DNA from 4 places in the Bradyrhizobium sp. CW1 genome. Region 2 is predicted to be linked to each of the others. Evidence: predicted binding sites of a transcription regulator. Region 2 holds the regulator's gene; each other region holds the start of a gene.
What was found. Region 2 encodes LexA, which represses DNA repair genes until DNA is damaged. Its sites were predicted from a motif close to TGTTCNNNNTGTGTTCNG; they were not measured.
Positions count from the first base shown of each region.

Region 1: the regulator LexA is predicted to act here: its motif matches at 3,855-3,872, upstream of IVB54_RS02375 (helicase-related protein).
Region 3: the regulator LexA is predicted to act here: its motif matches at 6,274-6,291, upstream of IVB54_RS26545 (putative DNA modification/repair radical SAM protein).
Region 4: the regulator LexA is predicted to act here: its motif matches at 4,165-4,182, upstream of uvrA (excinuclease ABC subunit UvrA).

Region 1 is NZ_CP064684.1:517,409-525,405, reverse strand. Features, by position in the region: gene IVB54_RS02380 (RNA-binding S4 domain-containing protein) at 1-149, opposite strand, end outside; gene IVB54_RS02375 (helicase-related protein) at 172-3,588, opposite strand; gene IVB54_RS02370 (DUF3108 domain-containing protein) at 4,266-5,075, opposite strand; gene rpmB (50S ribosomal protein L28) at 5,688-5,999, shown strand; gene IVB54_RS02360 (O-methyltransferase) at 6,028-6,477, opposite strand; gene IVB54_RS02355 (ATP-binding protein) at 6,477-6,902, opposite strand; gene IVB54_RS02350 (DNA cytosine methyltransferase) at 7,075-7,997, shown strand, end outside.
Region 2 is NZ_CP064684.1:3,845,852-3,853,848, forward strand. Features, by position in the region: gene IVB54_RS18840 (ComEC/Rec2 family competence protein) at 1-1,565, shown strand, start outside; gene IVB54_RS18845 (hypothetical protein) at 1,704-2,138, opposite strand; gene lexA (transcriptional repressor LexA) at 2,633-3,334, opposite strand; gene glp (gephyrin-like molybdotransferase Glp) at 3,511-4,722, opposite strand; gene IVB54_RS18860 (hypothetical protein) at 4,961-5,152, opposite strand; gene IVB54_RS18865 (HAD family phosphatase) at 5,320-5,946, opposite strand; gene IVB54_RS18870 (alpha-hydroxy acid oxidase) at 5,961-7,094, opposite strand; gene IVB54_RS18875 (S41 family peptidase) at 7,399-7,997, shown strand, end outside.
Region 3 is NZ_CP064684.1:5,406,766-5,414,762, forward strand. Features, by position in the region: gene IVB54_RS26525 (SDR family oxidoreductase) at 1-451, shown strand, start outside; gene IVB54_RS26530 (error-prone DNA polymerase) at 567-3,935, opposite strand; gene IVB54_RS26535 (DNA polymerase Y family protein) at 3,932-5,524, opposite strand; gene IVB54_RS26540 (DNA replication/repair protein) at 5,421-6,209, opposite strand; gene IVB54_RS26545 (putative DNA modification/repair radical SAM protein) at 6,371-7,606, shown strand; gene IVB54_RS26550 (UdgX family uracil-DNA binding protein) at 7,606-7,997, shown strand, end outside.
Region 4 is NZ_CP064684.1:3,945,806-3,953,802, forward strand. Features, by position in the region: gene IVB54_RS19335 (HAD family hydrolase) at 1-458, opposite strand, end outside; gene IVB54_RS19340 (DinB family protein) at 477-1,040, opposite strand; gene uvrA (excinuclease ABC subunit UvrA) at 1,087-4,068, opposite strand; gene IVB54_RS19350 (outer membrane protein) at 4,351-5,040, opposite strand; gene IVB54_RS19355 (outer membrane beta-barrel protein) at 5,271-6,053, opposite strand; gene IVB54_RS19360 (single-stranded DNA-binding protein) at 6,513-7,010, shown strand; gene gyrA (DNA gyrase subunit A) at 7,381-7,997, shown strand, end outside.

The sequences.
Region 1 (7,997 bases), 3.3 Mb from region 2:
AGCGCGATGGTGAGCACGTCGCCGATCTTGATCGCATGCCCCGGCGATTTCTCGCGTGCACCGTTGACGCGAACATGGCCGGACTCGACAAGCGCGGCCGCGGAGGTGCGCGCCTTCACCACCCGCGCGTGCCACAGCCATTTGTCGATGCGCTGCCGCTCGGTCGTGGGCTCACTCCTTACGCCCGGACAGCTGCTCCTTCAGCGCAGCGAGCTTCGCGAACGGCGAGTTCGGATCGACCGGACGATCGCGCTCGCGCGGGGTGGCGCTCGATGCGTAGGGACGCAGCGACGGTCCGCCCTGGCGGTCGCGGCCCTTGTCGCGGTCGCGGCCACGGTTATCGCGGCCCTTGTCGCGATCGCCGCCGAACTTGCCCTTGTTGCGGTCCTTGTTGTCGCGGTCCTTGTTGCCGCCATTTTTGCCCTCGAAGCGGCGGTTCTTGTCGTCGCGGCCCTCGGGACGCGGCGCAGCTTCGGCGCTACCTTCTCGCGGCTTGCGGAAGTCCCTGCCACCATCTCGACGATGACCGCCGCCATGGCGATGGCGCTCACCGCGCTTCTCGCCGTCGGCGGCAGGCTGGGCTTCGCCTTCGGCAGGCGCAGCGCCGGCATCAGCGCCCGCCTGTGGACGCGGCTGGTGATGACGCTGGTTGCGATGGCGCTCGTGGCGCGGCTTGCGATCATCGTGACGGCCCGCGGGACGCCAGACCTCGATGAGCTCGGGCTCGGCGGGCGTCGCCGCGGCTTCCACGGGCGCTGCCGCATCGGCCGACGCAGCGGCTTCAGTTGCAGCGGTCTCTGCAGGCGCGGTTTCGGCAGGTGCGGTTTCGACTGCTTCAGCGGGGGCAACAGGCTCTTCCGCAGGTGGCGCGATGCCGGGAGCGTCTTCCGGCGTGACGGAAGCTTCGAGCGCCGGCTCGTCATGCGCGGGCTCGTCGTGCTGCTCCATCCCGGGCGCGTCTTCGACGGTCACAGGCTCGGCAGCGGCTTCGATCGCGGCATCCGCAGGGGTTGCGGCGTCCTCGACCGGCGTTTCGGTTGCGGGCGTCTCTTCGCTGGAGGCTTCAGCAACAGGCGCGTCAGCAATAGGCGTCTCGACAACAGCCGCGGCGGGCTTCGCCGGCAGCGGCGGGCGCTTGTCCATGCGATAGCCGAGCGCACGCAGCACGGAGGCAAAGTCTTCGCCGGCGGAGCCGGTGAGCGAGGTCATCGCCTGCGTCACCACAAAGCTGCGGCCGTCGAATGCCCCGGCGGGCTTTTCGCCAGACGCGTTCTCGCGCCAGGCCAGCGCCGGACGGATCAGATCGGCCAGGCGCTCGAGGATATCGACGCGCACGGCGCGCTCGCCGGCCTGCTTGTAGCCGAGCACGCGATAGGCATCGCGCGGCAGCTGCTTGTCGACCGGGAACGAGGTGCGGCCGGAGCTTGCCAGATGCTGCGCGCCCGACAGCGCGGAGGGATCGACATTGTCCTGCTTCAGCGCCCAGAGCAGCGCGGCCAGCGCACGCCCGGCCGGCTTGAGCAGGCCGGGGAAATAGAGGTGATAGGCGCCGAAGCGGACGCCGTATTTGCGCAAGGTCGCGCGCGAGGGCTGGTCGAGATCCTTCAGCTCGTTGGCGATCTTCGGGCGCTCCAGCACGCCGAGCGCCTCGACGAGCTGATAGGCGATGCCGCGGGCGATGCCGGTGACGTCCTCGGCCTTGCTGAGCTCGAACAGCGGCCCGAGCAGCTTTTCGATATGCGTCTTGAGCCAGAGCTCGAGCCGCGCCTGCACCTTGTCGCGGGGGGCGCCCGTGAGGCGTTCGTCGGAGATGATGCGGATGCGCGGATGCAGCGCTTCCTCTGCGGCAGACAGCCGCGCCACGGCGTCGCCGGTCCAGCGGATCATGCCTTCCGAGGTCAGCACGAACTGCTCGTCCGGTGCGTTGCCCAGTTTTTCGGCGCGCGCGTTGATCTCGCCGGCGAGCACGGCCTGCGCTGCAGCCTGCAACGCTTTCGCATCGGAGCCGGCTTCCGCCGCATCCGGTGCAAAGGTGAAGCCATCGAGGCGGCCGATGACATGGCCTTCGACGATGACTTCGCCGGTCTTGCCGATTTCCGTATTCAAGCTCGTGTTCTCCCGCAGGCGGCGCATCAATACACTGGTCCGGCGATCAACGAAACGCTCAGTCAAGCGTTCATGGAGCGCATCCGATAATTTATTTTCGACCTCGCGGGCGATCCCCTGCCAGCGTTCGGGGTCTTTCAGCCAGTCAGGGCGGTTGGCGACGAAGGTCCAGGTGCGAATCTGCGCGATCCGGGCCGACAGCGTGTCGATATCGCCGTCGACGCGGTCGGCCTGGTCGATCTGGGTCCTGAACCAGGCGTCGGGGATGCATCCCTTCCGCATCAGGAAGCCGTACAGCGTCGTCACCAGCTCGGCATGGGCGGCCGGCGACAGCTTTCGATAATCCGGGACCTGGCAGGCCTCCCACAGCCGTTCCACCGCGTCCTTGCCATGCGCGACGTCGCGCACCTCGGCGTCGCGGGCGGCATGGTCGAGCACGCGCATGTCCTCGGCAATCGGCGCACGCGTCAGCGCGTCGTGGCCGGGGGCCAGGTTCAGCGACACCTGGAGCGCGCCGAGGGAAGCGAAATCCAGCTTCGAATTGCGCCATTGCAAAACCTTCACCGGATCGAAGGTGTGGTTCTGCAGCGCATTGACGAGCTCGGGCTCGAACGGCGCGCAGCGACCGGTGGTGCCGAAGGTGCCGTTGCGGGTGGCGCGGCCGGCGCGGCCGGCGATCTGGGCGAATTCGGACGGCGTCAGCCGGCGGAACTGGTAGCCGTCGTACTTGCGGTCGGAGGCAAAGGCGACGTGGTCGACGTCGAGATTGAGGCCCATGCCGACGGCGTCGGTGGCGACGAGGTAATCGACCTCGCCGTTCTGGAACATCGCGACCTGCGCGTTGCGGGTGCGCGGCGACAGCGAGCCCAGCACCACCGCGGCGCCGCCATGCTGGCGGCGGATCAGCTCGGCGATGGCGTAGACCTCGTCGGCCGAGAAGGCGACGATGGCGGTGCGGCGCGGCTGCCGCGTGATCTTGCGATCACCCGCGAATTCCAGCTGCGACAAGCGCGGCCGCGTGATCATGGAGACGCCCGGCAGCAGCCGCTCGATGATCGGACGCATGGTCGCTGCGCCGAGCAGCAGCGTCTCGTCGCGGCCGCGGCGATTGAGGATGCGATCGGTGAAGACGTGGCCGCGTTCGAGATCAGACGCGATCTGCACCTCGTCGACGGCGAGGAACGAGACGTCGAGATCCCGCGGCATCGCCTCGACGGTCGAGACCCAATAGCGCGGCGCTTTCGGCTTGATCTTCTCCTCGCCGGTCACGAGCGCGACGGTATCGGGGCCGACCCGCGCGGCGATCTTGTTGTAGACCTCGCGCGCCAGCAGGCGCAGCGGCAGCCCGATCATGCCGGAGGGATGCGCGAGCATCCGCTCGATGGCGAGATGGGTCTTGCCGGTGTTGGTGGGACCAAGCACCGCAGTGACGCCGGCGCCGGGAAGCCGCTCGGAAGCGAAGGGGGAGGAGGAAAAAGGCATCTGGGGGATTAGGTAATGGCGATTGGGGCGAATGTCAGTGCTGTTTTGGGGCGGTGGCGCGAAGGGCTCGCCTCACACACTGCTGTCCTCGCCCGGCTCGACCGGGCGATCCAGTATTCCAGAGGCGGCGCAGATCAAACCGAGAGGGCGCGGCGTACTGGATGCCCCGGTCAAGCCGGGGCATGACGGCGGAGAATGCGGCGCTTCTCCTTGAACCCAGCGCAACTGTCTCACTTTGCGACGCTTTTCCCGTTGGCTTTAAGCTTCGGAACGAGTTGAGAACGAATCGCGGCCGAATCGCTGACTCCCCCTTGAGTCCTGTTCCGTTCACGCAAGATGTCGCGGGAGGCTTGTTGGGTCGCACTAGATGGAGTTTTGGCCTGCCGCACAAGCGACGTTGAGATGGCGGATTCGTTAAAGCTGGGGACGGCGCGGAGTCGAATCAGAATCGGGGAGGAGTCAAATGGATTCCCGGTTCTCGACCCCCTCCAAACAAAATGCGCGAAAACAACCCCATGCACAGTAGGGATGTTGTTGAAATCATTGATGTTTATTTTCACCAAAAGGGAGGTCCGTAGCCCGCATGGAGCGGAGCGCAATGCGGGGGCCGAAGCAAAGAACCCCGGATTACGCTGCGCTCCATCCGGGCTACGGCAGCGGGGCTACGGCACCCAGCCCTACTGCGTCTTCGCGACCTTGGGCGGCTGGGCGCTGGTGATGAAGGAGGTGGCTTCCAGCATGGCCGGCCCGAGCGGGGTCGGCACTTTCAGCCAGAACGGGACCAGGATGCGCGTGCCCGCGATCGGCGCGAACGCGACCTCGATGTTGCGCTGGGCGGCGAGATATTTGATCACGGGACGGTCGGGGATGTAGCCGGCGATGGGCACGAAATAGAGCGAGCAGACCACGACCTGGCCGTGATAGCCCTTCTCCGCCTTCACGTTCTCCATGCGCTTGAAATCGAGCTTGAGCTCGTAGCGCATGCGGCCGTCGAACACGGCGGCGCTGCCGTGGCAGGCGTCCGCCGACAGCACGTCGCCGGTGCCGGATACGCGCACCAGCGAGGCCGTCATCGGGTCCCAGACGCCGCGGCGATGCGCGTCGGTGACGACGATGCGGTCGGGATCGACCGGCGGCTCCGGCAGGATGGCAAAATCCTTCACATTGCCCTTGTCGAGCGTGATGCGGATCTCTTCGGTCTTCTTCGAGGTGGTGGTGGAGGCCTGATAGCCGGTCGCGACCAGCGCGCCGTTGACCACGCGGCCCTGCGAGGCGCCGGTGCCCGACCCGCCCGCGAACGATTTCAAAAGCCCCGAGGTGCCGCCGGAGGCCGCGGCCGCGAACACGTCGTCCTGGATGTCGATATTCCAGGCGCCCTTGCCGACCGGAATGCCCGCCAGCGTCGCCTCGTATTGCGCCTCGAGCTTGCCCTGTGCCGCCGCGGGCTCCGCCGCCCACGCCAAAACCAGCCCGCCAAGGGCCGCCATGACCCAGCGGCCGGCAGGGCGCGGATGGCTTGCGCGCCGCTCCGCTGAGCGCAGGCCGGGCGCAAGATGAGGCGTTGTGAGCACGAAACAATCCAATCGGGGCGCGAACGGTTGTTACTTAAGCCAAATACCGCGCCAAGCAATGCGTCCGGGCCTGTCGGCGTCCGGAACTCCACCGGACTTTTCGGGCGCGAATACGCCCTTTATGTGATGGTAAGGCGCGATAATCATTGCCGTTTTGATGATCGGGGTGGGACTGAAAAGCGCACCTCACCCCGCCACCTCCACCGCGTCATGCCCCGCGAAGGCGGGGCATCCAGTACGCCGCGGCCCCTCTGGTCAGCCGTACCGCCTCTGGAATACTGGATCGCCCGGTCCCGGCTCCGCCAAGGCTACGCCGAGGCCCACACCGGTGCTCGGCCCGCCGAAGCTTCAGCGAAGGCGGCGAGCCGGGCGATGACAGCTAGCTTGGAGCACGAAACCCGCCCCAAAACCTTGACGTCCCGCCGCTTCCCCCCTATACGTCCGCCCGCTCCCTGCAAGGACAGAGAATTTGCCCGTGGCGCCCCGAATGGCGGCCGCACATCGTTGGGAAAGATTGAGGATTTTGCCATGTCTCGCCGCTGCGAATTGACGGCCAAGGGCCCCCAGGTCGGCCACACGGTCAGCCACTCCAACATCAAGACCAAGCGCCGCTTCCTGCCGAACCTGGTCAACGTGACCTTCATCAGCGAAGCGCTGGGCCGCAACGTGCGCCTGCGCGTCTCCACCAACGCGATCAAGAGCGTCGACCACAATGGCGGCCTCGATCCCTTCCTGCTCAAGGCCAAGGCCGCCGTGCTGTCGCCCCGCGCCCTCGAGCTGAAGCGCGCCATCCAGAAGAAGGTCGGCCCGACCCCGGCGCCGGAGAAGAAGGCGAGCTAAGAATTTTCGGATTGGGCGGCCGTTTTTGTTAGTCGTCGACGTGGCGGAAGGCGGGATAGAACCGTTGGTATTTCTTGTAGTTGCTAATCGCAATCAAGGATGACGGCTCGTCATCTGCCGGCAAGAACCTGAGCGACGTAAGCAGCTTCTTTGCAGTTTTCCCGAGATTCCCATCGAGCTTGAATCGTTCTTTCGCCGAGAGGATCGGCACAGCAATGTCGTGCATATCGTTCCAGCCAGCGCTCGCGAATGCCCATCGCTTAAACAGCGCATTGGGAAATTTGTCGCGCGAGTTTCGATCGGATACGGCGCACGTGACCGTCAACATGCGCTGTCCATCGGCGTAAGAAGTATTCAGTACGGGGACGAAATCGAGGTTTGGCACTTGCACCGTCGCTTTTAGCGTGACCATTTCGATGCATTGGCACAGCACCAAAGGCAAATCGTCGTCTCCAATTTTGGTAATGCTAGTAGGCATCACGTCTCCAAGCTGATCACGCAGGTAATTGGCCCGAAAAGCTTCTCTAGTGGCGCTGCCACCTGCAGGCCCTTGCTTAAGATTGCGCACATCAGCATTCCGTACACACCGATCGTCGGAAGCCCTTTGTCTTTGTCGACTTTCGGCCGACCCAGCAGAAAAGCGTCCTTGATTGCGCCCTTCGGAATTCCCCCGCAGTTGTCCGATATGTCGAAGGACTTTGCAGAAATACTGAGCCGCGTCTCAAATCCCTTATACGCGTCCGGCTTTTTCGCTTTGCTTTTGAGTTGGCGAGTGGCGCCGTCGATCGAGTTGTCTACTAGATCAAGGATTGCATCTTTTAGCTCAATGTCTCGAGTCAGCATTGAAACGAAAAACCGCTTCGTTGGGCCGCCCCAAATCGTCTGGCCCTCTTCTTCAGCCATTAGCGTTAGTCCCCACTGATTAAATACGCCGCATCGGTTGGCGATGTTCGGCCAACCATATGACCATCATGAACGGGCATCGCAATTCGGTGGATGATCCCCATTCCCGTTCGACGGCGGTTGACAAATCCGCTATCTACCCTTTGGGGATCATCGTATTGGGAATTGATTTGTGCAAGGGCAACCTCAGATTGTTGACCTTTTTTGTGGATGCGGGGGGTTCTCTTTAGGTGCACACAGAGCCGGGCTTTCGCCTAAAGTAGCATTCGATAACGATCCTATTCTCACGTCATCCTACGGAACGAACTTCCCGACTACCCAGCTTGAGCTAGCAACGGTGCGCAGGGTCGGAGGCTCTGATATCCGCCGACTGCTCGGCGGCTCTCCCGACGGGATAATAGGCGGCCCTCCATGCCAAGGGTTTAGCGACATCGGCCATCGAAAATCCACCGATCCACGCAGGCACCTAGTTCGACATTTTTTCCGGATTGTTTCGGAAACGAGGCCGGGCTTCTTTGTGATGGAGAACGTTCGAGGCTTGGGGTATGGCGGCGCTCGGACGCTCTTGGAGCAGAGCCTCGAATTGGTTCCTGCAAGGTACAAGATACTCGGCCCGTTAATACTGGATGCCGCGGACTATGGAGCGGCGACTCTCCGAGCGCGATTGTTCATTATTGGATACGACCCGGAGCGCTGCGATCCTATAAGCGAGGAAGACCTCTCCTCTAGGATCCGAGCTTCTTCGACGGTGCGTGCAGCCATCGGCGATCTGTCCGACGCTACACTCGTTGGTGAAGAGGACGGCTTTGATGTGTGGAAAATTTCCCGGCCAGGTCGGGCAAGTGTCTATTCCCTCGGTCTAAGGAGCAAAGACAAGACGTTCACGGGTCACCGAGTGACAATCCATACTCCGGAAGTGAAGAAGAGATTTCACAAGTTGAAGCCCGGTGAAATTGATTCCGTCGGAAGGCATCCGCGCCTCTCTTGGGAAGGCCAATGCCCCAATCTTCGCGCCGGCACGGGCAAGGACAAGGGCTCTTATCAAGCGGTTCGTCCAATTCATCCAGAAGAGGATCGCGTTATTACCGTTCGAGA
Region 2 (7,997 bases):
GCGGCTTACGGCTGCGTTACGCGGCCTTCATGCAAGGCCTGCGCGATGCGATCGATGCCCGCATCCGGGCGACGCTCGACGGCGACAATCGGGCGATCGCGACCGCGCTGCTCACCGGGCGGCGCGATGCGATCACCACGCCCGTCAACGATGCGATGTTCATCTCCGGCCTCGGCCACGTGCTCTCGATCTCCGGTTATCACATGGCCGTCGTTGCCGGCGTCGTGTTCTTCGCGGTGCGCGCGCTGCTCGCTCTGATCCCCGGACTGGCAGCCGGCTTCGCCATCAAGAAATGGTCGGCCGCCGCCGCGCTGGTCGCCGCTGCGTTCTACCTGCTGCTGTCGGGCGCGGAGGTCGCCACGCAAAGGTCGTTCTTCATGACGGCGGTGGTGCTGATCGCGGTGATGGTCGATCGCCGCGCCATCACCTTCCGCACGCTTGCTGTGGCTGCGCTGATCGTGCTGGCGGTCGCGCCGGAAGCGCTGGTGCATCCGAGTTTTCAGATGTCGTTTGCGGCAACGCTCGGCTTGGTCGCACTGGTGCAAATCGGCATGCCCAATTTGTTTGCCTCGCCGGACAATTCGGCGACTGCGCGCATTGCGATGTGGGGTGGGCGCGAGATTGCGATGCTGTTCATGGCTTCGCTGATTGCGGGACTTGCGACCACGCCCTATGCCGCCTTTCATTTCCACCGTGTCACGCCGTTCGGCGTGCTCGCCAATCTCGGCGCGATGCCCGTGGTCTCTGCGCTGGTGATGCCGGCGGGGCTGTTGGGGCTGCTTGCTGCGCCGTTCGGGCTGGACAGCGTGTTCTGGTGGCTGATGGGGATTGGCATCGAGTGGATGGTCGCGGTCTCGCGCTGGGTCGCGGCCTTGCCGGGCGCGGTGGGCCGCATCCCGGCGTTCGGGATCGCGCCGCTGATCGCGGCGAGCCTGGGAATCATTGTGCTCGGCTTGTTGCGCACGCCGCTGCGCTGGTCCGGCGCCCTGGTGCTGCTGGCAGCGATCCTCTGGGGACTGTCGGCGCGGCAGCCCGACATCCTGATTGCCGGGGATGGCGCGAGCGTCGCGGTGCGGGGCAGGGACGGATATCTGCACCTGATCAGGACGAACAAGGACGGCTTTCTGCTCAAGGAATGGCTCGCTGCCGACGCCGATCCGCGCGATGCGGGCAGAGCCTCGCTTGCCGATGGCGTGTCCTGCGACGAATCCGGCTGCGTGACGCCACTGGCCGACGGGAGGCTGGTCGCGCTGGCACTGCGCGTCGACGCTCTCGCAGACGATTGCAGTCGGGCCGCCCTGGTGGTGACGACTCGTCCCGCGCCGCCCGATTGCGCGGCGATGGTGGTCGATCGGCAGCGGCTCGCCAGCCAGAGCGCGCTGGCGCTGACGCAGCGTGGTGACGGTTTTGTGGTTCAGGCAGTGAGGGCGAGAGGCACGAGCCGCCCCTGGTTGCCGGCCGGCGCCGGCGAGGGTGATTTCGACGGCAGCCTCGCGCCAAAGTCGACCGCGCCTCGCATCAAGGACGCAACGCCGGCGGACACCGACCTGCAAGCCGACGATTGATCTGATGGTGCGGAGCAACGCAGTGGTTCGGTGCGTCCGTTCGGATTCGCGGGGCGCAAACCACACCATCTCGCCGGCCACGGCCGGCGATGGCGATTCAATCCTGACCTCCGACCTCGTAGCCGGAGGGCGGCTCTGTCAGCCGATCGGCAGGTGCGTGACGGTCGGCTGCCTGTCGGCGGTGATCTGCGCCTTGTGCTCGCGCTCGGTGACCGACTGAGTCACCGGCAGTTGCAGCACCGTCGCGCGCTGGCCTTCGACGAGCTGCGTCACCAGCACGTATTTGCCGTCGGGGAATTCGATCGCATCATGATGGCGGTCGGGAACGTGCGGATCGATCTTGCCGAACTTGCCGACGCGGGAATTGATGGTGCGCGTCCAGATCCAGCGATTGTCGTAGCGGACGTCGTCGGCGAAGGCGAGCTCCGTCCCCGGCAGCAGGCAGACGGCGACGGACGGATCGGCTGCAGAGGCGAAGCCGCGCGTCGAGGTGCCGCGGAAGCTTGTCGTGACGATCGTCTCGCCGACTTCGGCGGGGCGCGACGCGACGGCATGTAGGCTGTAGTCACACATCGGGTGCTCCTCATGCTGGGATAGCAACCCGCGTCTCTTATCGAGGCGCAGGCCTCTATCAGAGTGGAAGCACGAACGCTGTGCTTGGTTGTGGGCAAATCTGCGGCTGGCTTCCGCAAGCCGCGATCACATTATCTTTCCCGAATTCAATAGGAACAAAGCTCGCCGCGATGCATTCGGGAGGCGCGTACGCGAACATTGCCAACTTGGCTGCAACGGCCGAACTTGACCGCTGGTCGCTGTTTCCTCGAACAACCGAGCCGCGAAGCGGTGCTGCTTGAAGCGGTGCTGCTTCGTCGGCGTGGCGAGGAGCCAGCGTTGGAGGAGGGGCCGGATAGTCTGTGCAGAACCAGAAAGGCTATCCAGCCGGAGCGGACGATGATCCGCTCCAATCTCTGACCGGCGATGCCGATCGGAAGCGCGCGAGGCGCCAAGCACCTCCGGCATGAAGTGCTTCCGATATGAAGTACTGCCGATAGAAAGGACTCCCGGTATCAGTACTTCCGGTAAAGCCCGATCAGCTTGCCCTGAATCTTCACCCGGTTGGGCGGCAGGATGCGGACCTCATAGGCCGCGTTGGCGGGCTCGAGCGCGATCGAGGCGCCGCGACGGCGGAAGCGCTTCAGCGTCGCTTCCTCGTCGTCGATCAGCGCCACCACGATGTCGCCGGTATCGGCGCTCTCGTTGCGCTGGATCAGGGCCATGTCGCCGTCGAGAATGCCGGCTTCGACCATCGAGTCGCCGCGCACTTCCAGCGCGTAATGCTCGCCCGAGCCGAGCATGTCAGGCGGTACGCTGATAGTATGGCTGCGGGTCTGCAACGCCTCGATCGGCGTGCCGGCCGCGATGCGGCCCATCACCGGCACCGCGACGGGACGTTCGCCCTCGTCAGCGGGCAGGCTCGCGCTCGCACGCACCTTGCCGAGATTGCCCTCGATGACGCTCGGCGTGAAGCCGCGGCGGCTGCCAGCGGCTGCCTGGAGCTCCGGCAGCTTGATGACTTCAATCGCACGGGCGCGGTTGGGCAGGCGTCGGATGAAGCCACGCTCCTCGAGCGCCGTGATCAGGCGATGGATGCCCGACTTCGAGCGCAGATCGAGCGCATCCTTCATCTCGTCGAAGGAGGGCGGCACGCCGCTTTCCTTCAGACGTTCACTGATGAACCGCAGAAGCTCGTATTGTTTGCGCGTTAACATCTCGACCAAAGTCCCCCGGTTGATGTCGTCCGATTCCGAGACGCTGAATTCGGCCATAAGCCGCTGCATGCTCGAAACAAATCATGAACAGACACTATATGTTCGATACATGTTCCGCAACTGCTTAATTTACCGTGAACAGAGCAAAGTGCGCGGAACGCGCGTTGCGGGGGCGCTCAGACGGGGAGCCGCAACACTTCGCAAGCCGTGCCGGCTTCGGCCTTCGGCGCGAATGGTGCGCGGACGAGAAGTACCTGTGCTGCAGCGAGATTCGCAAGCAGCGAAGAGTCCTGATGATTGACGGGAACAACGACGCGTGTGCCATCGTCACGCTCCTCAAGATGCGCGCGCAGATAGTCCTCGCGCTGGTCGTTGGCGCCGACGTCGCGGCCGAGCACGGCGCGTTCACGGCGATGGTGAATCACTGAACGGCCCGACAGGGCGCGAATCAGCGGCACCATGAACAGGAAAGCGCACACGTAGGACGATACGGGATTGCCCGGCAGGCCGATCACACCCATTGCGCCGAGTCGCCCGTGCATCATCGGCTTGCCTGGCCGCATCGCGATCTTCCAGAACGCCATCGCGATGCCTTCGTCCCGCAGTGCCTGCTGGACCAGATCGTGGTCGCCGACCGATGCGCCGCCGGTCGTGATCAGGACGTCGGCGCCGCTCTCGCGGGCGCGGCGGATGCCGGCGGTGGTGGCCTCGAGCGTGTCGGCGGCAATACCGAGGTCGATGGTCTCGGCGCCCTCGCTGCGGGCGAGCGCGTGCAGGGCGTAGCCGTTGGAATAGACGATCTGGCCGTGGCCGGGCGTGGTGCCCGGCATCACCAGCTCGTCGCCGGTGGCGAGAATCGCGACCTTCGGACGCCTGACAACGGCAAGGTGCGGATGATTCATCCCGGCGGCGAGCGCGAGGTCTCGCTCGGTCAGACGGCTTCCCTTGCGCAGGAGCACGTCGCCCTCGCGGAAATCGACGCCGGCGGGGCGGATGTGCCGGCCGGCGATCGCGGCTTCCTTGATCGTGATGCGCTTGCCGGCGGCGACCGTGTCCTCCTGGATCACGACGGCGTCCGCGCCAAAGGGAATGACGCCGCCGGTGAAGATCCGCACGGCCTCGCCGGCTCCGACCGTCCCCTCGAACGGTCGGCCCGCTGCGACTTCGCCGATGACGGTGAGCTCCGAATCGATCGTCGCGGCGTCGGCCGCGCGCACCGCGTAGCCGTCCATCGCCGACATCGCTTGCGGCGGCTGCGTGCGCCGCGCCACGACGTCACGCGCGAGCACGCGATGGTAGGCCTCGTCGAGGGAAATCATTTCTTCCGGCAGCGGCTCTGCACCCGCCAGCACCGCGGCAAGCGCGTCAGAAACCGGCATCAAGGCCACGGCGAAAACTCCTGCTCGGCACGTTCGGGCGAATGTTCCGCACGTCTTCTAGCCGAGCGCAGGCGCAGAGGCAAAAGCGGCTGAGCAGGCACAGTCATCCCGCCCCTTCACATTGTTCCGGAAGGCAGGATCAAGCGCGTCGCGGCATGATCCGAAGGAGGTCACAGATCGGCAGGAGAGTGGTCATGGAAGCGACGAAAATCATGGCAAGGCGAGAACGCGCCATGGCCTGAATCGATCAGCTCCCTGCCTGCCCGGGAGTTACGTCGGGCGCCTTGGATCCCTGATCCTTGTCGGGCAGCGGGTCGGCTTGGGATTTCAGGTCGGCGGCCTTGCTCACAAGCTTGGCGGAAAGGTCCGAATCTGAAGTTGTCCTCGCGAATTCAAGAAGAAGAGAGGCCTGCTTGGTGAGGTAGGTTTTGCCCAGCACGATGATGCATCCGTCCGTAGAAGTCCCAACGGACTCTAAGAGTCCGGAAGGCGGTATTCCGTTCCCGGAACTCTGTATAAAAATGTACAAAGTGATCCGGTTCCTCAATTTTTCAAAATTGGTCCGTCGGGCCGTGCCGTCGTGGGTTTCGCGACAACGGACCGTCGTCAAATGCCCAATGCCTTCAATGCGTTCCCGACGTCACGCGGCGAGGTCACATGCACCGCCGTCAAGCCGCGCGCGCGCGCTCCCTCGATGTTTTCGGCAAGATCGTCGAAGAACACGATGCGCCCGGCGGGCACGCCGATCGCCGCAACGACGTGGTCGAAGGCCTCCGCATCCGGTTTGCGCAGGCCGATGCTGGACGACAAATACAGCTCGCGGAAATGGCCGAGGAGGTCGGCATATTCCCTCGAGAAATGGTCCACGTGCGGCCGGTTGGTGTTGGAGAAAGCATAGAGCGGCATCTGTTTCGCTGCGCGCGGCAGCAGCTCGGCGATGTCAGGCATTTCGCCGGCGAAAATCGCGTTCCAGCCTTCCAGGAACTGCGCATCCGAAATGCCGATTCCGAGCGAGGCTCGCAATGAGGCGAAATAGTCCTCATCGCTGATCTTCCCCATCTCGTGCAACCGATAGGCTTCGCTGTCCCGCACATAGCGCGCGACGATGGCTTCGGGCTTGCAGCCGGCATGTCCCGCCCAGCAGGCGATCGCCTTGGAGAAATCGATATCGAGCACGACGCGGCCGAGATCGAACAGGAGCGCATCCGCGCTGCCGGGAGAGAGCGATGTCACCTGCGTCCTTTCACTCAGTATCGATACGGCTCGTGGTCGAACAGCGGAAACGCGCTGAACACACTCGGCGCGTTGGTTGCGGTCGCCTGGTGCAGGCAGGATTTGTTGACCTCGGCGAACGAGGTCGCACCCAAGAGGCCGAGGCAGCGCAGCACTTCGTCCTCGAGCAGTTCCAGCATGCGCGCCACGCCGGCTTCGCCGGCCGCCGCCAGCGCCCAGCATTGCAGCCGGCCGATGCCGACGAGGTCGGCGCCCGCCGCGATCGCCTTGACGATGTCGGTGCCGCGACAGACACCGCCATCGACCATGATCTTGGCGCGGCCGTTCACGGCGTCGACGATCTCGGGCAGCACGTGCATGGCGCCGCGACCGTGATCGAGCTGACGGCCGCCATGGTTGGAGACGTAGATCCATTCGACGCCGTGATCGATCGCGATCAGCGCGTCCTCTGGCGTCGCGATGCCCTTGAGGATCAGCGGGATCTTGAACTTGTCCTTGATCATCTTCACCGTCCGCCACTCCAGACCCTTCTGGTAATCGCCCCCGGTGGCGCGCAAGCGGCTCTCGCGAACGTAGCGCTTGGCGATGTCACGTTCGCGGCGGCTGTAGTGGGCGGTGTCGACGGTCAGGCAGAAGGCGGCGTAGGCGTTCTTCTCGGCCCGGCTGACGACGTCGGCGACGAAGGCGTCATCGCCGCGCACATAGAGCTGGTAGAGCCGCAGCGCGTCGGACGCAGCTTCGGCGGTCTTTTCTAGGCCGGGCTCGGACACCGAACTGAGCATGTGCGCCGCACCGAAAGTGCCGCAGGCGCGTGCCACGCTCGCCGCACCATCCGGATCGAAGATCTCGAGCGCGCCGACCGGGGCGAGGACCACGGGCAGGCGCATCTTGCGGCCGAACTGTTCGACCGAACCTGTAACCTTGCGAACATCGCGCAGCACGCGCGGGCGGAAAGCGATCTCGTCCAGCGCCATGCGGTTGCGACGCATCGTGGTCTCGGTCTCGGCCGCGCCGACGATATAGTCCCATGCATTCTGGTTGAGGTTGGCGCGGGCTTTCCGGATGAATTCATGCAGATTCTGGAACGGCTCGGTGCTAGCGCCGAGCTCGACGTTCCTTTCCGGTTGGATGCGGGGTGCTTCGTTCATTGTTATCCTCCCGAGAATTTGAAGCCTTCCCTGATCGCCTAACCCGTCCGGGGCGCCAAAACCATCCTAAAATGGCATGGCTGCGAGGCGCGGGCCGGCCGGCCGACCCCCGCGGCGCACGAACCGGTCCTGCAACGTTGCCGAAAGTTTGGGTCCGGACCAACCGATTTTTACGGTGTACCCGCCGGCGTGGCATCCCGGCCTTGAAGAAACCAGAATGGTATTGTGAGAAGCAGGCTGGATCGCCATTTGCATGGCGGCTCCCAGCCCCACCGAACCGCGAAGCAAAAAGGCCAGCCTATCCATGCGGAAAACCCTGCTGTTTCCACTGGGCGCGCTCACCGGAGCGTGTCTGACCCTTTTGGTAGCCAGTCCGCACGGCGGCGTATGGGCGGCACGGGCGGCAGCGAGCGCGGATGACGCCTATTCCAAGCTCAATCTGTTCGGCGAAGTGTTCGAGCGGGTGAAGGCGAGCTATGTCGAGAAGCCTGACAATGCCAAGCTGATCGAAGGCGCGATCACCGGCATGGTGACCTCGCTCGATCCGCACTCGCGCTACATGAACGACAAGGCCTGGACCGAGATGCAGGAGACCACCTCCGGCGAGTTCGGCGGGCTCGGCATCGAGGTCACGATGGAGGAGGGGCTGGTCAAGGTCGTCTCGCCGATCGACGACACGCCGGCATCCAAGGCCGGCATCATGTCGGGCGACCTCATCAGCAAGATCGACGGCGATGCCGTGCAGGGCATGACGCTCGAGCAGGCCGTCAACAAGATGAAGGGGCCGGTCGAGACCCAGACCAAGCTCACGATCGTGCGCAAGGGCGCCGACGCCCCGCTCGACGTCGCGATCAAGCGCGAGATCATCCATGTGCGTCCCGTGCGCTTCCACGTCGAGAACGG
Region 3 (7,997 bases), 1.6 Mb from region 2:
TTTTCGACTCGACCTGCTCGGCGCCGTGCACGCGTTCGACGCCGCGCGGCCGTTCCTCGAGGCTAGTGGCGACAAGGGTGGCGACGCCGCCTTCGTGATCATCTCATCGATCTCCGCGGCGCAAGCGGACACGGCGAGTTCCTACGGCCCGATCAAGGCTGCGTTGATCCACATGGCCAAGGGGCTGGCACGGCAGTACGCGAAGAAGAAGATCCGCGTCAACGTGGTCTCGCCAGGCACGGTCTATTTCAAGGGCGGCGTCTGGAATACGATCGAGCATAACATGCCCGAGCGCTACAATGATGCGATGAAGCGTAACCCCACCGGCCGCATGGCGACGCCGCAGGAGATCGCGAGCGCAGCGGTGTTTCTGGCGAGCCCGGTGTCGGGGTTCACCACGGGCTCCAATCTGGTGGTGGACGGCGCGATCTCGAACCGGGTGAATTTTTAGAACAAACTCGTCATTGCGAGCGTAGCGAAGCAAATCCAGTATTTCTCCGCGGTGACAGTCTGGATTGCTTCGCTGCGCTCGCAATGACGGGGCGAGAGGGGCGCGGCCCCCACCCTCAATGAAAATCCCGCGACGGCGGCAGGATGCGGACATTGCGGGGATGACGGATTTTTTGCGCGGGCGCATCCGTGTGGGCGCGGGGGTCGTCGTTGAGCGGTTCGACCACGGTGGCGCCTGCCGGCACCGGATGCTTGCGGCCGAGGGCGTCGTTGGCAAGGCCGACCAGATCGTGCGAACGGTCGATCATCCGCTGGGCGATCAGATGCGTCACCTTTTCGGGACTGCTCTGGATGTAGCCCTCGACCAGGATGAGGCGTGCGCCCATCACCTCCTTCCGGTACTGCTCCATGATCTTCGGCCACACCACGACATTGGCGATGCCGGTTTCGTCCTCCAGTGTCATGAACACGACGCCGCTGGCGCTGCCCGGCCGCTGCCGTACCAGCACGACGCCGGCACAGCGGACACGGCGCCGCTCGTTGTCGTGATTGATGTCCTTGCAGGCGACGATGCGCTCGCGCGTAAACATCTCCCGCAAAAATTCAATCGGATGGCCTTTGAGCGAAAGGCGAATGGTCTGGTAGTCCGCGACCACCTGTTCGGCGCGCGGCATCACCGGCAACGGCCTGGCGTGCTCGTCCGGCTGCTCGCGTGCGGTGGCCACCTCGAACAGCGGCAGCGGCACATCGTCGGGCAGGCGCCGCACCTGCCACAGCGCCTCGCGGCGATCGAGCCCGAGCGAGCGAAACGCGTCGGCATCGGCAAGCAGGATCAGCGCGCGCTTGGGCAGTCCGGTGTCGCGGGCGAAATCTTCCAGCGAGGTGAAGGGCCGGCGGTTGCGCGCGGAGACGATGCGGTCGGCCCAGTCGGGCGCTCTCTCCACACGGTCATTCCGGGACGCGCCTCTTTTCAGCCTTTCCTCATCCTCATCGAGCCAATGAAAACCGTCGATCTGGCGGAAGCCCAGGCGCACGGCGCAATATTTGCTACTTCCTTCTTCCAGCGTGTTCTGCGCAAAACTGTAGGACACATCGATATCGCGCACCTCGACGCCATTCTTGCGAGCGTCGCTGACGATCTGCGCCGGGGCGTAAAAACCCATCGGCTGCGAGTTCAGGAGGCCGCAGCAGAATGCATCAGGGTGATAATGCTTCAGCCATGAGGAGATATAGACAAGCTGCGCGAAGCTTGCGGCATGGCTCTCCGGAAAACCGTAGCTGCCAAAACCCTTGATCTGTTCGAAACAGTTCCTGGCAAAATCAGGCGCATAACCGCGTGCGATCATGTTGCCGATCATCTTGTCTTCGAACTTGCCGATGGTGCCGACATTGCGGAACGTTGCCATCGCACGGCGCAGGCCGTTGGCCTCCTCGGCCGTGAACTTCGCGGCCTCGATCGCGATCCGCATCGCCTGCTCCTGGAACAAGGGCACGCCGAGGGTCTTGTGCAGCACCCTGTAAAGCTCGTCCTTGTCGCCATGCTCCGGTGACGGCGATGGATAGTTCACTTTTTCCAAGCCGTTCCGCCGCCGCAGATAAGGATGCACCATGTCGCCCTGGATCGGACCAGGCCGCACGATCGCGACCTCGATGACGAGATCGTAGAAGGTCCGTGGCTTCAGCCGGGGCAACATGTTCATCTGGGCGCGGCTCTCGACCTGGAACACGCCGAGCGACTCCCCGTCGCACAGCATGTCGTAGACTTTGGAATCATCCTGCGGGACGCTCGCCAGCATCCAGCGTTCGCCCTTGTGCTGCTCGATCAGATCAAAGCACTTGCGGATGCAGGTCAGCATGCCCAGCGCGAGCACGTCGACCTTCATCATGCTGAGTGCGTCGACATCGTCCTTGTCCCATTCGATGAAGGTGCGATCGTCCATCGCGGCATTGCCGATCGGCACATAGGTGTCGAGCCGGTCCTGCGTGAGCACATAGCCGCCGACATGCTGGGACAGATGACGGGGGAATTCGATCAGCTCGGTCGCGAGCTCGACTGCGAGGTTGATCATTGAATTTTGCGGATCGAGGCCGGCCTGCCTGACCTGCATGTCGTTGAGGCCCTTGCCCCAGCTTCCCCAGACGGTGTCGGCAAGGGCCGCGGTGACGTCCTCGGTCAGGCCCAGCGCCTTGCCGACGTCGCGGATGGCGCTGCGCGGGCGATAATGAATGATGGTGGCGATGATCGCAGCGCGATGGCGGCCGTAACGGCGATAGACATATTGCATCACCTCCTCGCGCCGCGAATGCTCGAAATCGACGTCGATGTCGGGCGGCTCCAGCCGCTCCTTGGAGATGAAGCGCTCGAACAGCAGATCGACCTTGGTCGGGTCGACCGAGGTGATGCCGAGCACGTAGCAGACCGCCGAATTCGCCGCCGATCCCCGCCCCTGGCACAAAATGTTCTGGCTGCGGGCGTAATGCACGATGTCGTGCACGGTGAGGAAGTAATGCGCGTATTTCAGATCGGCGATCAGCGCGAGTTCTTTCTTCAGGGTGGCGCGCAGCTTGTCGTCGATCTTGCCGCCGAAATATTTGTCGACACCGGCCCAGGTCAGATCCTCCAGATGCCCCTGCGCGGTCTTCCCCGGTGGCACCGGCTCATCCGGATACTGGTATTTGAGCTGGTCGAGCGAGAAGGTGATCTTGTCCGCAAAGCGCATGGTCTCCGCGATAGCTTCGGGGAAATCGCGGAACAGCCGCGCCATCTCCCTGGGCGTCTTCAGAAATCGCTCGGCATTGGCTTCCAGCTTCCGGCCGACCGCCTCGATCGTGGTCTTTTCCCGGATGCAGGTCAGAACGTCCTGGAGGGGACGGCGCGCGGGGTGGTGATAGAGCACCTCGTTGGTCGCAAGCAGCGGCACTTTTGCTTTTGCGGCGAGATCATCGAGCTGCGCGAGGCGACGGCGATCGTCGCCGCGATAGACCAGACTCGCCGCCAGCCACACGCCCTCGGCGCGACTTGCCTTCAGCTTGGCGAGGATGTCCTGCGCTTGCGCCGCATCGAAGCGATGCGGCAGCGTCAGGATCAGGAGCTGGCCTTCGGAAAACGCAAGGAGATCGGCGAAGGTGAGATGGCATTCGCCCTTCGCGATCCGCGTGATGTCGTCGCCGCGCTTGCCCCGGGTGAGAAGCTGGCACAGCCGGCCATAGGCGGCGCGGTCACACGGATAGACCAGGATATCCGGCGTGCCGTCGATGAAGACGATGCGGGTGCCGATCAGAAGCTTCGGCTTGTGCAGCACCTTGTCATTGTCGAGCTCCTTGTAGGCACGCACCACACCGGCGAGCGTGTTGTGATCGGCAATGCCGATCGCGGGAATGCCCAGGATGCTGGCCTGGTGTACATAGTCGCGCGGATCCGAGCCGCCGCGCAGGAAGGAGAAATTCGTGGTGATGCCGATCTCGGCATAAGCGGGCGTGTTCATGCGAAGAGACCGTGCACATACCAACCGGGAGGAGCGGGCTTGCCGTCGTCGTCGAAGCACTCCCCCTCGTAAAGACCGTCGCGAAAGATCCAGAAGCGTAGGCCTTCGGCATCCTCGATACGAAAATAATCCCGTGTCAGTTGCTTGCCGTCCTGCCGCCACCATTCCATGGCGATGCGCTCGGGGCCCTCCACCCGCACCACCGCATGCTGCGCGCGGCGCCAGGTGAATTGATGCGGCGGCCCGTCGGGCACGGTCGCGAACGGCACATTGATCGGCTCAGGCTTGTCGAACAACCGCAACGGACGCAGCGGCGGCTCACCCTCGGTGCGCGCGGGCCATTCGGCCTGCATGGCCACGGCGAGATGATGCTGGGCAGGCGCCGCCAGCACCGCACATTCAGGGATATGGGTATCCTCAGGCAGGTGCACGACGACGCGCTTTCCGCCGATGCGCGCGGCGATGCGGTCGATCAGCGCGGCAAGCTCGTCATTGTCGTGGACATGGGCGTCGAGATCGCGCTGCTCCTGCACCACGATCTCGGTGCGGCTTGCCGACAGCCGCACCATGTCGAAGCCGAAGCCGGGATCGAGGGGATCGGCGAGTGCATCGAGACGCTCGCGGAACAGCCGGTCGACGACCGCGCTCCGCGTCACGGGACGTCCGGTTTCGACCATGATGGCGCGCACCGCGCCGTCGGTACGGAAGAATGTGGCTTCTAACCGTCGCGCGCCCTTGCCCTGCTTCTCCATCGACGCGATCAGCGTGTCGGCGAGGCGCGACAGCGTCATCGCGATCATGGTGTCGGTCGCGATCGGCTCGGCAAAGCGTTTCTCTACGATGTAATCGGGCAGCGGCTTTCGTGGATTGATCGGCGCATCGCCCTGTCCCAGCGCGTGCGCAAGCAGCGTGGAGAACCGCGCACCGAACCGCGCCGTGATTTCGCTCGGCGTGCGCGAGGCGACATCGCCGATGGTTTTCAGGCCGGCGCGGCGCAGGCCGGTGCTGATGGCCTCACCCGCACCAAGCGCGGACACTGGAAACCGGCTGATTGCCGCCGCCTCCCCGCCATTGGCAACGATGCTACCGGATGCCTGCCGCGTCAGCGTGCGCGCGCAGACCGAGGTGCCGGCGATCGCCGCGCTGACGGCAAAGCCCTGGCGATCGAGGGCACGGACAAGGGTTTGCAACAGCGTAGCCTCGCCGCCGAACAGATGCGCGCAGCCGGTGATGTCGAGGAACAGCCCGTGCGGCGGATCGAGCGCCACCAGCGGCGTGAAGCGGTCGCACCAGTCGGCGATGTCGCCGATCGTCTTGGCATCGGCCACGGCATCGGCATCGAACACCTTTAGATCCGGACACATCGCCCGGGCATTGGCCAAGGGCTGGCCGATATGCAGCCCGAGGCGCTCGGCGGCCTCGTCCAGCGCATGGATCACCAGCGCGTTGCTGTCCTTGGCGACGACGATGCTGGGCTCATTGTTTTTATGCAGTCCGACGTTGCCGAAGAACCGCTGGATCCGGTCGATAGGCAGGCGCGGCAGCCACAGGCTGAGGATACGTCGACGATTCAGAGAACTGGCACTCATCACATTTCCATTCCATGATCCACCGGCCGCACGGGCCATGACGATTGCGCAAGAGCTCGGCATCGAAGCGCGGCGCGCCCCAGGCGCTCCACATCGCGCCCGGCGGCGAATGCGCCGCGCGCAGCATCCATCTGGTCTCCGCGGTCGATGGCAAAGGTTGTGCGGCCATCCGCAGCAGCAAGCCGGTGACACCGGAAGACTGCGCAGCCAGCGTCAGCTTGCGGCTCGCCACAAGATCGAACTGCCTGGTCTCACCCCAGAGCTCGAGCACGACGGCGCCCAGCGCGTCGCAGGCGAGCGCATCGGCCGACGTGCGCAACGCACTCTCCACGTCGGCGGCGCGCACCATCACCATACGGCGCGGATCGAGACCGATCTCGGTGAGCCCGCTCATCGACAGCGCACCGGTTTCAATTTCTGAAAAATCCTGCCGCACCCACAGCAGCGGTTTGCGTGCCGTCATGCGCCCCGCAAGTCCGGTGACAAAGCCGGTCGCGGCCGCGCCCTGACGTCCTTCGCAAAATACCTCGTGGATTGCCGCGCGTGCGAGCCCGCCCTTTAGCGCGCTGTCGGCCTCGCGATGGCCGAGCGCGACACGGTCGCGATGATGCACGACCTCCGCCGTCTCGATGCGCTCGATCTGGCCGCGCAAGGCTGCAAGCGCGCTTGTTCGTGCGCCGCTCATATACGCCGCTCCTCAGGAGTGATTGCCGGTGGCTCTCAAAAAGAGAACCAGCGGCTAGCTCATTTGTTCATGATATGTTCTAATATAAAGCTAACGACGCCCCAGGAGTCAATCGAATTGACGGGCCTTGGGATTCATGAGCTGAATCAAAGGGATCCAATATGGACGTGCAACGCAAGCTGGAAATCCTGGCCGACGCCGCCAAGTACGACGCGTCTTGCGCCTCCAGCGGCACCGAGAGGCGGGATTCCAGCGACGGCAAGGGCATGGGATCGACCGCGCCCGGCATGGGCATTTGCCATTCCTACGCGCCGGACGGTCGCTGTATCTCGCTGCTCAAGGTGCTGCTGACCAACGCCTGCAATTACGACTGCCTCTATTGCGTCAACCGGGCCTCTTCCAACGTGCCACGCGCCCGCTTCACCATCGACGAAGTCGTCAAGCTGACGCTCGACTTCTACCGGCGCAATTACATCGAAGGACTGTTCCTCTCCTCCGGCATCATCCGCAACCCCGACTACACCATGGAGCAGGTGGTAAGCGTCGCGCGCAAACTGCGCGAGGAGCATCACTTCCGTGGCTACATCCATCTCAAAACAATCCCCGAGGCCGACGATACATTGATCTCCGAGGCCGGCAAATATGCCGACCGTCTCTCTATCAACATCGAGATGCCGCAGGAGACGAGCCTGCAGCAATTCGCGCCCGAGAAGGACGTGCGCGCGATCCGCCGCACAATGGGCCGACTGCGGCTGAAGCTGGACGAGGCCGAGGAAAGCCGTAGCGCGAAGACGAAAGCCAAGCCGCAGCGCTTCGCACCGGCCGGCCAAAGCACGCAGATGATCGTCGGCGCCGACGCGGCCTCCGACCACACTATCCTCCACACCAGCGCCAATCTCTACAGTTCATACAGGCTGAGGCGCGTCTATTATTCCGCGTTCAGCCCGATCCCCGATGCCAGCCGCGCGCTGCCTCTGCGCGCGCCGCCCTTGCTGCGCGAGCACCGACTCTACCAGGCCGACTGGCTGATGCGGTTCTACGGCTTCGACGTCGGCGAGATCGTCGACGACAGTGCGATGCTGCCGCTCGACATCGATCCAAAACTCGCCTGGGCGCTGCGCCACCGCGACCGCTTCCCGCTCGACGTCAACCGGGCCAGCCGCGAGGAATTGTTGCGCGTGCCGGGCTTCGGCACCAAGGCGGTCGAGCGCATCATCGCGGCGCGCCGCACGACCACCATCCGCGTCGCCGATCTCGCGCGGCTGCATGTGCCCCGGAACAAAGCGCTGCCGTTCATCGTGCTGAGCGATCACCGGCCCGCGCCGCACCGCCTCGACGAGGCACGGCTGATCGAACGGTTCAAGCCGAAGGCCACACAACTGGGATTTGGCTTCTGATGCAGTACATCACCCTCGAGAACGAAACCGATTTCGACGGCTGGCGCAAAGCCGCGCGTAGCCTCGTGCTTCACCAAATGAAACCGGTCGATGTCACCTGGACCGTGCAGGGCGGCGAAGCGGAGCTGTTCGCGCCACCCTCGCCGTCTCCGCTGCCGGCCGGTGGCGATAGCACCTTCAACGTGCCAGCAAAATTCGTCGAGCTCGCCAAGGCCGCGATCCTGCATCGCGATCCCGAGCGTTTCGCGATCCTCTATCGCCTGCTGTTTCGGCTGAACGACAATCACGACCTCATCGAGGTCGCGACCGATCTCGATGTCGCGCAAGTCACGGCCATGGCAAAGGCGGTCTACCGCGACGAGCACAAGATGCATGCCTTCGTGCGCTTCCG
Region 4 (7,997 bases), 100 kb from region 2:
TTGCCCGGCTCCACGCCGGCGCGGCGGATGACCCGTCGGAACTTCGCGGGCTTGCCGAAAAGCGAGGCCGCGCAATCGAAATGGGCGAACAGCGTCGCGCAATCGCCGAGCTTCTCGCGCGCATTGGCTTCGCTGTCCGACGTCACCATCGCGAGCTGCACGCCACTCTCCGCCAGCGTCCGCAGCATTGTCTCGACCCCCGCAAACAGCGAAATCTCCGCTGCAGCCTCCGCCTTCAGTCGCCGCGCATGCCGCGCGATCGCCGGCAGCTTCCACAGCGGCACCTCGAGCCGGCTCAGAATCTCCCGCGAAGAAGCATGCCGCAGCCCCTCGATATCCTCGTCCGCGACGCGGCGGAAGCCGAAGCGATCGGCGACGTCGTTGATGGTGCGCAGGAACCACGGAAAGCTGTCGGCCAGCGTGCCGTCGAGATCAAAGATGGCGAGGGAGTAGGGCATGGAGACGAAGCTACACCGCTAGGCTTTCCACACGGTTTCCTCGGTCCATCCGAGTTGGTCGAATTCGGTGGCCCTGAGCGGCGCCTCTCCCTCGGCGAAGAACTCGTCAAGCTGAGGCGGCGCGACGCTCGTTTCGGACAGCATGGCGTGCGCTTGTCCGCGGTGATGAATTTGATGCTGGAACAGATGCATGAGCAGTCGGTCGCGGCGTTCGGCCTGGACCCGCGTGTCGCGGTTGATCCGCACAATGCCGTTGAGAATCTCGGGCGTCAGTGCATCGCACATGGCGATCAAGCGCTTGTCGATCGCGGCTTGCGCAGGCTTCAGCGCAGCAAGGGAAAGGTGCGGCACGTCGTTCTTCCAAGCTGCCGGTCCCAACCATCCGCCCTCCAGTGCATCGACATAGAAGAGGTCGATGACATGGATGTGGTTCAGCGTGCGTTGCAGGCTCGGAAAGAAGCCGGTCCGCTCGGCTTCGAAGTCGGCCTGAGACAGCGCCGCGCAAGCGGTGAGCAGCCGGTGGTTTGCCCAAGCATTATTGTGGGCGAACGCACGATAGGTTTGCACAAGTCCGGCAGGCAAACTCAGTCTCCCTCAGACAATGTGTCGGCCGCTCCCGCGGCGTAACCTACTCGGCCGCCTCGCTCGCCGCGCGTCTCCGCTTCGGCTTCCGAGCCTTCGCCAGCACCGGCGCCAGGAACTTCCCCGTATAGCTCCGCGGCGCTTTTGCGATGTCCTCTGGCGGGCCCCAGGCGACGATCTCGCCGCCGCCATCGCCGCCTTCGGGGCCGAGGTCGATGACCCAGTCGGCGGTCTTGATCACTTCGAGATTGTGCTCGATGACGACGACCGTGTTGCCCTGCGCGACCAGCTCGTGCAGCACCTCCAACAGCTTCTTGACGTCGTGGAAATGCAACCCGGTGGTCGGCTCGTCCAGGATGTAGAGCGTGCGGCCGGTGGCGCGCTTTGACAGCTCTTTTGCGAGCTTGACGCGCTGGGCTTCGCCGCCCGAGAGCGTCGTGGCTTGCTGGCCGACATGGATGTAGTCGAGGCCGACGCGATGCAGCGTCTGGAACGTCTCGCGTACACGTGGGACCGCCTTGAAGAACTCGGCCGCTTCCTCGACGGTCATGTCGAGCACGTCGGCGATGCTCTTGCCCTTGAATAGGACCTCCAGCGTCTCGCGGTTGTAGCGCTTGCCCTTGCAGACGTCGCAGGTGACGTAGACGTCGGGCAAGAAGTGCATCTCGATCTTGATGACGCCGTCGCCCTGGCAGGCCTCGCAGCGGCCGCCCTTGACGTTGAAGGAGAACCGGCCGGGCTCGTAGCCGCGCGCTTTCGACTCGGGCAGGCCGGCGAACCATTCGCGGATCGGCGTGAAGGCACCGGTATAGGTCGCGGGGTTGGAGCGCGGCGTGCGACCGATCGGCGACTGGTCGATGTCGATGATCTTGTCGATGTGCTCGAGGCCCTCGATGCGGTCGTGCGGCGCGGCGCCTTCGCTGGCATTGTTCAGCTTGCGGGCGATCGCCTTGTAGAGCGTGTCGATCAGCAGCGTCGATTTGCCGCCGCCGGAGACGCCGGTGACGCAGGTGAACAGGCCGAGCGGAATTTCGGCCGTAACGTTCTTGAGGTTATTGCCGCGCGCGTTGACCACCTTGATGGTGCGGCGATGGTTCGGCGGGCGCCGCTCGGGCACCTCGACCTCGAGCTCGCCGGTGAGATATTTGCCCGTCAGCGAGTTGGGGTTGCGCATGATCTCGGCGGGCGTGCCTTCGGCGATGATGTTGCCGCCATGCATGCCGGCGCCGGGGCCGATGTCGAGCACGTGGTCGGCGAGCAGGATCGCGTCCTCGTCGTGCTCGACCACGATCACGGTGTTGCCGAGGTCACGAAGTCTCTTGAGCGTGTCGAGCAGGCGCGCGTTGTCGCGCTGGTGCAAGCCGATCGAGGGCTCGTCGAGCACGTAGAGCACGCCTGTTAGCCCCGAGCCGATCTGCGAAGCCAGCCGGATGCGCTGGCTTTCGCCGCCGGAGAGCGTGCCGGAGGAGCGGGAGAGCGTGAGGTAGTTGAGGCCGACGTCGAGCAGGAAGGTGAGGCGCTCGCGGATCTCCTTGAGGATGCGGCCGGCGATCTCGTTCTGCTGGGTGTTCAGCGCCTCCGGCACGGTCTCGAACCACGCGCCGGCGCCCTTCACCGACATCTCGGAGATGTCGCCGATATGCTTGCCGCCGATCTTGACGCAAAGCGCCTCGGGCTTCAGCCGAAAGCCGTGGCACGCCTCGCAGGGCACGTCGTGGAAGTACTTCGCCAGCTCCTCACGCGCCCACTCGCTCTCGGTCTCGCGATAGCGGCGGTTGATGTTGGTGATGACGCCCTCGAACGGCTTCTTGGTGTCGTAGGAGCGGACGCCGTCCTCGTAGGAGAACTTGATCTCGTCCTCGCCGGAGCCATGGAGGATCGCGTTCTGCGTCTTCTTGGGCAGATCCTTCCATTTGGTGGTCAGCGTGAACTTGTAGTGCTTGCCGAGCGCAGTCAGCGTCTGAATGTAATAGGGCGACGAGGATTTGGCCCAGGGCGCGATTGCGCCCTTGCCAATGGCGAGCTCCTTGTCGGGAATGACGAGGTCTTCGTCGACATGCTGCTCGACGCCGAGGCCGCCGCACGCAGGACAGGCGCCATAGGGGTTGTTGAACGAGAACAGCCGGGGCTCGATCTCGGGGATGGTGAAGCCGGACACCGGGCAGGCGAACTTTTCCGAGAACAGCATGCGCTCGGGTCCGCTCTTGTCGTGGATCTTTGCGGTCTTCTTCTTCTCTTCCGCGGGTGCTGCCGCAGCCGGCGCATCCGCGAATTCGATGACGGCGAGGCCCTCGGCAAGTTTCAGCGCGGTCTCGAAACTTTCGGCGAGGCGCTGGCCGATGTCGGGGCGCACCACGATGCGATCGACGACGACGTCGATGTCGTGCGGGAATTTCTTGTCGAGAACAGGGGCTTCGGCGAGCTCGTGGAAGGCGCCGTCGATCTTGACGCGCTGAAAGCCCTTCTTGAGCCATTCGGCAAGCTCTTTGCGGTACTCGCCCTTGCGGCCGCGCACGACCGGCGCGAGCAGATAGAGGCGCGAGCCCTCGGGCAGCGCCAGCACGCGATCGACCATCTGCGAGACGATCTGGCTCTCGATCGGCAGGCCGGTGGCGGGCGAATAGGGCACGCCGACGCGCGCCCACAGCAGGCGCATGTAGTCGTAGATTTCGGTCACCGTGCCGACGGTGGAGCGCGGGTTCTTCGACGTCGTCTTCTGCTCGATCGAGATCGCCGGCGACAGGCCGTCGATCTGGTCGACGTCGGGCTTCTGCATCATCTCCAGGAACTGGCGGGCGTAGGCAGACAGCGATTCGACGTAGCGGCGCTGGCCTTCGGCGTAGATGGTGTCGAACGCGAGCGAGGATTTGCCGGAGCCCGACAGCCCCGTGAACACCACCAGCTTGTCGCGGGGAATCTCGACATCGACGTTCTTGAGATTGTGCTCGCGCGCGCCACGGATGGTAATTGCGCGCAGGTTTGATCCCACGTTCTGCTGTTGGCGCTTCGCCTTGATCACTTCATCCATCCGGGTTGCCCTCAAGGAATCCCAAAGGCGCGCGATCGCGCCAACAAAAAAGGCGCGCTTCGCCCGGAACCGGGATCGGCGCCGATGGGGTTGTCAGCGAACGTAGGAAGAACGGAGACGGATTTCCAGTGGGACTTGCGAATCGTCAACGGATTGTTGGCGCACTGGCGGCATCTGGCAGGAGCAGGGTGGAACTGCGCGGCAACGTGCCCGACAAAACAAAAAGGCCGGCACAAGGCCGGCCTTTCGTAACGCGGATGGCGTTGGGGCTAAGTACTGAACTCAGTACTTGGCGACCACCGGGCCCCCGAAGTGATAGTTCACGCCGACCTGCACGGTGTGAAACTCGAGCGTGCCGGAGGGCAGGGCGCCCGAGAAGTAGGTCTCGCCGCCGAGGCTGCGAAAGAGGTACTCGCCCTTGACCGACCACTGCGGAGCGAAGAACGCTTCGACGCCCGCACCGACGGTCCAGCCGGAGTGCCACTTGCTGTCGGAAACGGTCACGCCGAGCGCGCTGACGCTGAGCTTGTTGTCGATCCAGGCGTAACCACCGGTGCCGTAGAACAGGACGTTGTTGACGGCGTAGCCGATGCGGCCGCGCACGGTTCCCATCGCATCGGTTTTGGAGCTGAGGGTGGTGCTGACGAGGCCGAAGCCGGGGACGGCAACGGGGCCGGTGACCGACGCGCTGACATCAGCCCAGGAACCATCGGCCTCGACGCCGAGCACGACATTGCCGGTCTGCCAGTTGTAGCCGGCAGTACCGCCGACGAAGCCGCCCTTCATCTTCGGGTCGGTCGAGGAATTTTCCCAAGCGCCGCCACCGACGATACCGAGGTAGAAGCCGGTCCAGTTGTAGACCGAAGCCATGGCCACCGGGGCCTTGGTGTAGGGGCGCGCCGCGAGATCAGCGGCCGAAGCCGGGGCGGCGAGAGCGAACAAACAGGCCGAAGCCAACAAAACCTTTTTCATTTTCAACTAATCCCAGTCCCAGTTTCTGATTGTGCCTTCCACGATAGGGAGGGCATCGGACTCACTTGCCCAACTGATGCCGTACTTACACCAGTGAAGCCGCAAGTTGTGTCACTCAAAAGCAACAACGGTCGGAAAACGGAACGGTTATTGACCGATTAATATTGGAGAACTGCACAGCAAAAGGCCGGCGCAAGGCCGGCCTTCGAATTGCGATATGTCCAGCGCGATCAGTACCTTGCGATGGCCGGACCGCCCCAGCGATAGTTCAAGCGCACCAGGCCCATGTCTACGTCCTGGCGAATCCGGTCGCTGCCGAATACCGCACCCGCGGGCGTTGTGAAGCCGATCGTGCGATCGCCAAGGAAGATGTGGTCGTACTCAAAGCCCAGCGACCAGTTCGGGGCGAAGCCGAATTCCAGACCGGCCCCGACCGTGCCACCCCAGCGAGTCTCCCGGGCCGAAGCCAGCAGCGCGCCCGCGCCGGGCGTACCCGCAGCAGCGTAGATGTCGTACTTGTCACCGACGACGGCGGCGCCGCCCTTCACGTAAAGCAGCACGTTGTTCCAGGCGTAACCGACCTGACCGGTGATGAGACCGAAAGCGTCGATGCGGGAACGGTTGCGATCACCCGTCACCAAAGCGGTACCAGGGAAGAGGGTGCTCACGTTGTCGCCCCGGAAGTCAGCCCAGTTGCCCTGGCCTTCCAGACCGAACACCCAATTGGCGGACTGCCAGCGATAGCCGATCTGGCCGCCGACGGTGCCCCCTGTTGCATTGTGACAGCCTTCGCCGACGAGAACGCCGGTCGCGGGCGTGACGAAGTCCCAGCACTTGTGGCTGGAGCCACCGCCGCCGTTGATGCCGATGTAGAAGCCGCTCCAGTCGTAGATGGCGGCAACCGCCGGCGGCGGGGCTTTGGTGTAGGGACGCGCGGCCATGTCCGCCGCGCTTGCGGGAGCCGACAAGCCCATCGCCACTGCACCGATTGCACAAATAAGAAGCTTATTCATTGCCAGTCTCCCCAGGTTTCGTCCGCTTCTTATTTCCCCGAAGCGGCTGATCAGGCGCGAGGGCCCATATGAACTAAGTCCGAGGCAACCGTAGCTCTACGGAGCGGCAGAGTCCGTCTCCCAAATGCAACAAGACCGGGGCAGTGCGAGTACCCATAACTTGCTGAATGTTAAGTTCTTTCTTCCATTTTTGGGAACCTACAAAGGTTCCAATCGACGTGTGCCTTTCCGCAACACATGTGGCCGATCGATCCCACGCCTTCAGATCTGTCTTCGCCAAGAACAAATCTGGAACGAACCGGAGGTCGATGCTATATGTGGGGATAACCGGAAGGGTGACGGCCTGATCGTCGTCCGCAAGTGTTCGGCGAGCGTATAGGGTCGCCTCAACAGGCACGGCGGAACGCGGGAGCGGACCGGCCTTCTTGAATTCAGTGGCATTCGGAGCGGAGAGCGGAGATGGCGGGAAGCGTCAACAAGGTCATTCTGGTTGGAAATCTCGGCAAGGATCCTGAAATCCGCCGCACCCAGGACGGGCGGCCGATCGCCAATCTGAGCGTCGCGACTTCGGAGACGTGGCGCGACAAGGCGACTGGCGAGCGCAAGGAAAAGACCGAGTGGCACCGCGTCGTGATCTTCAATGAAGGGCTCTGCAAGGTCGCCGAACAGTATCTGAAGAAGGGCGCCAAGATTTACGTCGAGGGTGCGCTCCAGACCCGCAAATGGACCGACCAGAGCGGTGTCGAAAAGTACTCGACCGAAGTCGTGCTGCAGGGGTTCAACTCGACCTTGACGATGCTGGACGGTCGTAGCGGCGGTGGCGGAGGCGGCAGCTTCGGCGACGAGCCGGGCGGCGATTTCGGCTCCTCCGGTCCGGTCAGCAGCACGCCGCGGCGCCCTGTTGCCGCCGGCGGCGGTGGCCGCAACAGCGACATGGACGACGATATCCCGTTCTGAGCGATTCCGCTCCAAGAACGCGGCGCCTGATGCGGACGCCCGGCCGGATGGGCGGCGCTTCTCATCTCATGTCAGAACATCCCACTAATCGACAGGACGGGCTCGGCATTTCCGGGCCCGCTTCATGTTTGGGGTGAGCTCGGATTGCGGCTTGGCAAACGCGCCGACGCGGCAAGCTCACCGCGCGGTTTTCCACGCGTGAGCGGCGATTTTGCAAGGCCGATGCGAGTGCTGTCCGAGACACCGCTCGCAAGGGCTTAAGTTGTTGGAAAAATAGGCGGAAAAAGCGCTTCCCAGAACGCCGCGAGGGTGGTTATCAGAGGCTCGATGCGCTATATGATTCCCAGATAAAACCTCACCGGATTTCCCCTTGGCTGACGACGACGACAAGCCCGGCGACCAGCCGGCGCAACCCTCGGATATTCGCCCCGTCTCCATCTTCGAGGAGATGAAGAAGTCCTATCTCGACTACGCCATGAGCGTGATCGTGGCGCGGGCGCTGCCTGACGCCCGCGATGGCCTGAAGCCGGTGCATCGCCGCATCCTGTACTCGATGAACGAGCAGGGGCACACGCCGGACAAGAAGTACGTCAAGTCCGCCCGCGTGGTCGGTGACGTCATCGGTAAATATCATCCGCATGGCGACCAGTCGATCTACGACGCCATGGTCCGGATGGCGCAGGACTTCTCCATGCGCGTGCCGCTGATCGACGGCCAGGGCAATTTCGGCTCGGTCGACGGCGATCCCCCGGCTGCCTATCGTTATACCGAAGCCCGATTGACGAAGGCGGCGCTGGCTCTGCTGGCCGACATCGACAAGGACACGGTCGACTTCCAGCCGAACTACGACAACAACGAGACCGAACCGTCGGTCTTGCCAGCCAAGTTCCCGAACCTTCTCGTCAACGGCGCCGGCGGCATCGCGGTCGGCATGGCGACCAACATCCCGCCGCACAATCTCGGCGAGGTCATCGACGCCTGCGTCGC